DNA from 2 places in the Paenarthrobacter sp. PAE-2 genome. Region 1 is predicted to be linked to the other one. Evidence: predicted binding sites of a transcription regulator. Region 1 holds the regulator's gene; the other holds the start of a gene.

Region 1 (3,739 bases):
GGGAACATCGGGCCATTGGGCGATGCCAAGGACCTTGGGCCGGATCGCCTGCCAGACATCTACGTAGGGGTGTCCCACGATCAGGACGTTGCCGGCAGCGCCCGGCAAAGTCATCGCTTCGGCGGCGATCCGCGATTCCTTGGAGCCGGCTACGAGGTGGTCCACGAGGATTCCCAGCTTGCGCCCCGGGCCGGGGTTGAAGGCTGCTATCGCGGCTTTGAGGTCATCCACCCCGTGCAGGGGCTCGACGACGATGCCCTCCACGCGGAGGTCGTCACCCCATACTTTTTCCACGAGTTCCGCATCGTGCTTGCCCTCCACCCAGATACGGCTCGCTTTGGCCACCTGGGCGCGTTGGCCACTGACGCGCACGGAACCCGAGGCTGTCCGTGTGGGGGAGGCTGCAGTGGCGGGTGCCTTGGGCGCGGGAGGCAGGAGCCGGATGGGCTGACCTTCCAGCAGGAAGCCGAAGCCCAGCTGGAAGGACTTGGTTTTTCCGCGCCGGTCTTCGAGGGCTACGATGTGCATCCCGCCGGACTTTTCCACGCGGGTGACCGCACCCACCCAACCGGATTGGGCATCCTCCAGCACCATCCCGCGTTGCACGGGTACCTCCGGTAGCCGGCGTTGGGCAGGAGCGGTCAGGTCCTGTGGACCCCAGGTGTCATAAGCCAAGGAATGACCTAACTCTTCGGGCTTGGACGGCTGCCGGGCCGCAGTCGCCGCCGGGCCTGCCATGGATGTCTGCGCGGGCGGTTTCAATGCTAGCAACGCGGTGGCCCATACTAGACTTGTTAGCACTTGGGCATGTCGAGTGCTAAGCAAAAGGGTCAGCTGAAGGTCCCTCGTGCATCAGTGCATGGGCCGGATGGTCTGTCAGGAGGTGTTGGAATGAGTGAGCCACGCAAACTCGAAGTTCTGCGTGCCATTGTTGAGGACTACGTACATTCGCGGGAGCCTGTTGGTTCCAAGGCCCTGGTAGAACGCCACCACCTGGGCGTATCCAGTGCGACCATCCGCAACGACATGGCGGTGCTTGAAGAAGAGGGGCTGATCGCAGCACCACACACCAGCGCCGGCCGTATTCCGACGGACAAGGGCTACCGCCTGTTCGTGGACCGGATCTCCCAGGTTAAGCCCCTGTCGGCCGCTGAGCGTCGTGCCATCCACTCCCTGCTTGAGGGTCCGGATGATATTGACGACATCCTTGAGCGGACCGTCAGGCTCCTGTCGCAGCTGACCAACCAGGTCGCCGTCGTGCAGTATCCGCACTCCAAGCGCGCCGTGGTGCGCCATGTGGAGTTCGTCCTCCTCGGGCCAAAGCAAGTGCTCGTGGTGCTGATTGCCGACACTGGAAGCGTTGGGCAGAAGGTCATCGATGCCGGTGCCGACGTTGCCAACGAGGCCCTCATGGCGCTGCGTTCACGCTTCCTGGGCAGCATCGCAGGCACGCAGATGGACCTCCTTCCACAGGTCTTGCCGTCCGTGGTGGCGTTGTGCCCGCCGGAGCTGCGGGGACTCGCCCAGATGCTGGCCAACGGACTCCAGGCCCTCAGCGATACCAGCAAGGAAGAGCGGATCCTGATGGCCGGCACGGCCAACCTCGCCCGTTCCAACGTGGACTTCCCCCTGAGCATAGGACCCGTGCTGGAGGCCCTTGAGGAACAAGTTGTCATGCTCCGGTTGTTGTCGGACATGGGGGATGATCCGCGCGGCGTGACGGTGAGCATCGGCCGGGAAAATCCCTACGACGGCCTGGCCGAGGCCTCCGTGGTGGCTACCGGCTACGGTTCCGGCGCCAAGGTTGGAATCCTCGGTCCCACCCGTATGGACTACCCCACCACCATGGCGGCAGTCCGCGCCGTAGCGCGCTACCTTTCCCGAATTCTCGGCGGCTGAAACCGGCCGTCACCAAAGACCGCAGTACAACAAGGAAGAGATACCGACTTTGAGCAGCCACTATGACGTTTTGGGAGTCTCGCCGGAAGCCACCGGGGAAGAGATCAAAAAGGCGTACCGCAAGTTGGCGCGCAAGCTCCACCCGGATGTGAATCCGGGGGAGGATGTCGCCGAACGCTTCAAGGCCGTGACCCACGCTTACGAAGTCCTGTCAGACCCGCAAAAACGCAGGGTGTACGACGCCACGGGCAATGAAAACGGAACGGACAACGGATTCGGCGGCGGCTATTCCGGGCAAGGCTTTGCCTTCCAGGACATTTTCGACACCTTCTTCGGCGGGGGCGGGGGTCACGGAGGTCCCGCGTCCCGCGTGCGTCGTGGCCAGGACGCCCTCATCAGCGTGCGCATTGATCTCAAGGACGCCGTGTTCGGCGTCAACAAGAAGCTCGAAGTGGACACGGCTGTTGTGTGCCCCACCTGTGACGGCAGCTGCTGCCGTCCGGGTACCCACCCGGAACGTTGTGACATTTGTGGCGGCAGTGGCCAGGTCCAGCGCGCTGTGCGCTCCATTCTGGGCCAGGTCATGACCACCGCGCCCTGCGGATCCTGTGAAGGATTCGGCACCATCATCAAGGATCCCTGCAACGAGTGCAGTGGCCAGGGCAGGATCCGCAGCCGCCGGTCCCTCACCATCAAAGTACCCGCCGGTGTGGCCACGGGGACCCGTATCCAGCTGTCCGGCCAGGGCGAGGCAGGCCCCGCCGGTGGTCCGGCAGGCGACCTGTACGTGGAGATCCGCGTCAACAGCGATTCCACCTATATCCGCGAAGGGGACGATCTCCACGCCACGCTAAGTGTACCCATGACTGCAGCCGCCCTGGGCACGGAGTTGACCCTGGAGACCTTCGACGGTCCGCAGGAGATCGATGTGAAGGCCGGTACGCAGTCCGGCGAGATCATCACCCTGCGCGGGCTCGGCGTGACGCATCTTCGCGGTTACGGCCGCGGCGACCTCAAAGTGCACCTGCACGTGGAGACGCCAACCAAGCTGGACGCCGCCCAGGAAGACCTGCTCCGTCAACTCGCCAAACTCCGCGGAGAACAGTTCACGGACGGGAAGCTCGTTGCCAGCGGCGGGATGTTCGCAAAGCTGCGGGACAAGCTCGGTAACCTGTAGCGGTGAGCAACCCCGTATTCTTCGCCCCCACCGGCAGCCTTGACGGATTGGTGTCCGGGTCCGTCTTTGTCCTGGAGGGCCCGGAGGCGCGGCACGCCGTGACAGTGAAGCGTCTGTCCGCAGGCGAACCGGTGGATATTTCCGATGGTGCGGGCGCCAGGCTGACGGGTAGGGTCTCCGAGGCAGGGCAAGGCTTGCTGTCCGTGGTTGCGGAAGAAGTAGCCTTTGAGGAACGTCCCGCTGTCCGGTTGGTGCTCGTGCAGGCGCTGGCCAAAGGAGACCGCGACGAACTCGCCATCGAAACGGCTACCGAGCTCGGCATTGATGCTGTGATCCCCTGGCAGGCGGAGCGCTCCATTGTGCGGTGGAAGGGCGATCGCGCCGCGAAAGCGCACGCAAAGTGGCAGTCCGTAGTGACCGCAGCAGCGAAACAAGCACGCCGGGCCTGGATTCCTGAGGTCAGGAACCTGGTGGACACAACAGCCTTGGCCAAAGCGGCAGCCGCGGCGGACCTGGCGGTGATCCTCCACGAGGATGCCAAGAACTCCCTGCGTTCGGTGATTGAGGAGGCCGGGATCCTCGCGGACAGCGGCCCGGACGCCGCGGGGGAAGTCCTCCTGATCGTCGGTCCAGAGGGTGGGATGGCTCCCCGTGAGGTGACCA
Region 2 (3,739 bases), on a different contig from region 1:
AGGCTCGTGCCCCACATGCTGCTTTGCACGGAGCACAGCATGGCCCAGACCGTTGGGATCGCCTTGGCGGACGTAGTGGATGTCCCCGAGGTTGGTGGCGGACTGGATCGCCTCCAGCTTGGTGGTGTCCCCCTTCTCCGCGAGCGTGGCTTCAAGCGCCGGCACACGGTCAAAGTGATCCTCCAAGGCACGCTTGCTGCGGCCGGTGATCATGAGGACGTCGTGCAAGCCGACCTTGACTGCTTCTTCGACCACATACTGGATGGCGGGCTTGTCAACTACGGGCAGCATTTCCTTCGGCATTGCCTTCGTGGCAGGAAGGAACCTGGTACCGAGACCCGCTGCGGGGATGACGGCCTTACGGACAGCATTGTTATGGTGAGTCACCGGACTAATCTAACGGAAGGATCACGTCAAAAGGTAAACCCCCGCCGTGCGGGTGTGCACAATCTGTTGACGTTCACGTCCGGCAAGGGCAGCGCTGCCCGGCCCGCCGGACCACTTCGACGAAACGGACGGACATGGAATCCAAGGAAGAAATCCGCAGCGCCCGACGGCTGCAGCGGCGAAACCGCACGCCGGAACAAATTGCCGCGGCCGGAGAGGCGCTGGCACGGCACGGGGTGAGTTGGGCAAAGGACGTCTCAGGCGGGTCCCCGGCCACCTTTACCGTCTACTTGGGCGTGGCCTTCGAGCCGCCCACCCTGCCATTGATTGAGGCCCTCCATCAAGAGGGGCACAGGATCCTGTTGCCCGTCTGCGAGCCCGGCCGCACGATGAGCTGGGTGGAATGGACGCCGGAAACCACCTTCGTGAGGTCCTCCTACGCCCCCATCGATGAGCCCGAGGGCGAGAGGCTTACCAGTGCGGTGGCAGGAGCGGATGCGGCAGGCATCTTCATGCCCGCGACTGCCGTTGACGGCGATGGCAACAGGATCGGCCAGGGCGGCGGATACTATGACCGTTTCCTCCAGGGCCTCAAGGATTCGGCGCAGCGGCCGCGCACCATAGCGGTGACGTACGACGACGATGTGTTGCCGTCCGGTGCTATTCCCGCCGAGGCTTTTGACCAGCCGGTTACGGAGGTCCTGATGCCCTCGGGAATTGTCCGGCTCGGCCGGTAGTTATATGCCGTGGTATCCCGCACAGATAACGACCGGTCGACGGGCGGAATCCACGGGATGATAGAATTGGCACTCAGGCCCTGCGACTGCTAAGGGAGGTTATCCTCCCCTCGCCGCCGCCGGACCTGAACTTTGTTCTGAAGGAGGAATTCAGTGCCCACTTACGCATACGCCTGCAAAGACTGCAACCATGCCTTTGACATCGTGCAGTCCTTTTCGGACAGTTCCCTGACGGAGTGCCCGGAGTGCAACGGTGCGCTTCGCAAGAAGTTCAACAGCGTCGGCGTCGTTTTCAAGGGCTCAGGGTTCTACCGCACGGATTCCCGCGATTCCAAGGGAAGCACGGTTTCGGCCGCTCCTTCGGCTCCCGCGACCCCGGCACCCGCTGCGACTCCTGCGCCTGCTGCCGCCGCCAGCTGATCGCTTTATCCACATAGGGTTTCCGGCCGCTCCCCTGCGGCCGGACCCCTTGGCTAGCGTGGCCATATGCCACTCAAGCCACCCTCCGCACCGCGCTTCCGCACCAGGCAAACGCCCTTCGGGACCCGCCGCCATCGGGGCGCCGCCCGTACAACAGACCCCAGCCGTTACGGTGAGCACTGGACCGCCACTGCCGCTTCCTTTGGAGCCAGGCATCGGCGTCTGACAGTGGCCCTGCTGCTCTGCCTGGCCACGGGAATCGCCGTCCAGCAACTTACTCCAGTTCCCGAGCAACAGGTCAGCATTGTGGTTTCGGCCCGGGACCTCCCGGTTGGCGCCAGCGTCTCTGAAGCAGACTTCATCACCGCCGGCGTACCCCGAAGCGCTTCTTTCCCCGGAGCCATCGAGGACCCTGCACGTCTTCAAGGCCGCCAACTCGCTGCACCACTGGCCAAAGGCCAAATCCCCACCGAGACCAGCTTCCTGGGCCCGGGATTGCTCACCGGTGCGCCGCCCGGGTCCGCCGCCGTCCCGCTCCGAATGGCCGACCCGGCATCAATTCGCCTACTCTCGCCCGGGCAGCTCATCTCGGTTATCCTCTCGGCCACCGAGGCATCCGAATCTTCCCCACGCCATGACGTGCTGGCAGGCGCCGTTCCTGTGCTGTGGACCTCAGCCCAAGGCGATGCCCCCGGACAATGGCCGGGCACATCCGAAGCGGATGGGCTGGTAGTGGTAGCCGCAGACCCCCAGCAAGCAGAAAAGCTTGCCGGCGCTTCAACGCACGGCAAGCTTTTCTTTATGTTGGTGCATGGACCCCAATCCGGCCCACCGGACACCGCAGAATGAACGTCAGCCCCAATGCGGGGGCTTCTGCTCCTTCAGCCATTGGTCATGGTCATAGCCGGGTTCGTCACCCCATCGGCGCGGATCATCTTCAGCCGCCTTATTCGGCAGGACGCCTTCAGCAGCGGGCTTAGCCGCAGCACGCTTTCCCTTGGCGTCCTCGGGTGCCTCACTAACCACTTCCGGTTCTTCCTTTTCCGTGCTTTCCGTCATGCCGGTAGCATTTGCGTTGTCTTCATCATCGTCCGTTGCCTGGGCCATCCCGTCGGTACTCCCCTTGCTTCCGGACTCGTTGCTTCCGGAGTCGTCGCTGCCCTTGGCCACATCCTGGCTCTTCGCTCCGGGTTCAGCCGGGTTCACGGTAGCTTCGTTCCCGTCACCGGTTGCGGACCCTGACGCAACGCCCACGGGTGCCGCCGGTGATGAGCGAACGTAGGAGGGCTGGACGTCACGCAAGTCCAATTGTTCTACATCCATGTCCAGGAAACCATGGTGGGGCGCAGTCGCCGGCTGCGGAAGGTGGTTCTCGAGCCCCAGGTAGGAGCCGATCCGATCGGCACAGGAGGAGGGGTCGGTGAAAACCTCGATGGTCCACAAGGACATGTAGCGCCATCCCATCCGCTCGAGCAACTGCGGGCGGAGCCTGCTGCGCTCACGGACGCTCATCCGGCGGTACCGTTCCGTACCATCCGACTCGATGGCCACGGGGGTAGGAATCTCCGCGCCTTCCCTGCCGATGGTGTGCACGGGATCGGCGGCCGCGGCAATATCCAGGACGCCATCGTAGAGATGCCATACCCGGGCTCCCCTCGCCCGCAATCTCTCACCGAGGTCGGCAACCAGCGGATCTTCACCCAGGGCCTGTTCGCTGGCCACCGCGCGGGAAGCGGGTGTACCCAAATTGCTGTTACCCGAAAGCTCGCGGTCCAGCAGTTCGTAGAAATCAACCGCACCGTGCGAAAGCCGGTCCAGGTCCAGGTCCTCCGGGCGGAAGCAGCTCAGGACGTGCATCGAGCGCCTGGCCCGGGTCATGGCCAACGCGAAGCGGTTCCGCCCACCCTCAGTGGACAACGGACCGAAGGAGTGCAGTGCACGGCCGTGCGGCGTGCGGCCATAGCCGAGCGAGAAGATCACGTGATCCCGCACAAGGCCCTGCGCCCGCTCCAGATCAACCACCCGGAAGGACTCCGGCCCGGCACCGAAGAAGGTCTGCAGCAGAGGGTGGTTGGGCAACTGCAGCCTGATGGCCTCACCGATCCGGGCAGCGTGGCGCAGGCTGGCTGTCACAACGGCCAACGAGGTGCGGGGCCGCAGGCGGGCGTGTTCGAAGACCAGGTCAACTACCCGGT

Evidence for each region. Region 1 encodes HrcA, which represses chaperone genes, less so after heat shock. Its sites were predicted from a motif close to TTNGCACTCGNNNNNNNCGAGTGCNAA; they were not measured.
Region 2: OCL88_RS05080 (FmdB family zinc ribbon protein) is a predicted target of HrcA. The motif match lies at 1,191-1,217, and genes of this name have one in related genera.

What each region holds. Positions count from the first base shown of each region.
Region 1 is NZ_JAPDNV010000008.1:75,815-79,553, forward strand. It holds gene OCL88_RS07025 (DUF3097 domain-containing protein) at 1-675, opposite strand, end outside; gene hrcA (heat-inducible transcriptional repressor HrcA) at 892-1,899, shown strand; gene dnaJ (molecular chaperone DnaJ) at 1,949-3,076, shown strand; gene OCL88_RS07040 (16S rRNA (uracil(1498)-N(3))-methyltransferase) at 3,079-3,739, shown strand, end outside.
Region 2 is NZ_JAPDNV010000006.1:31,591-35,329, forward strand. It holds gene galU (UTP--glucose-1-phosphate uridylyltransferase GalU) at 1-387, opposite strand, end outside; gene OCL88_RS05075 (5-formyltetrahydrofolate cyclo-ligase) at 522-1,124, shown strand; gene OCL88_RS05080 (FmdB family zinc ribbon protein) at 1,278-1,544, shown strand; gene OCL88_RS05085 (RcpC/CpaB family pilus assembly protein) at 1,611-2,393, shown strand; gene OCL88_RS05090 (DUF4011 domain-containing protein) at 2,397-3,739, opposite strand, start outside.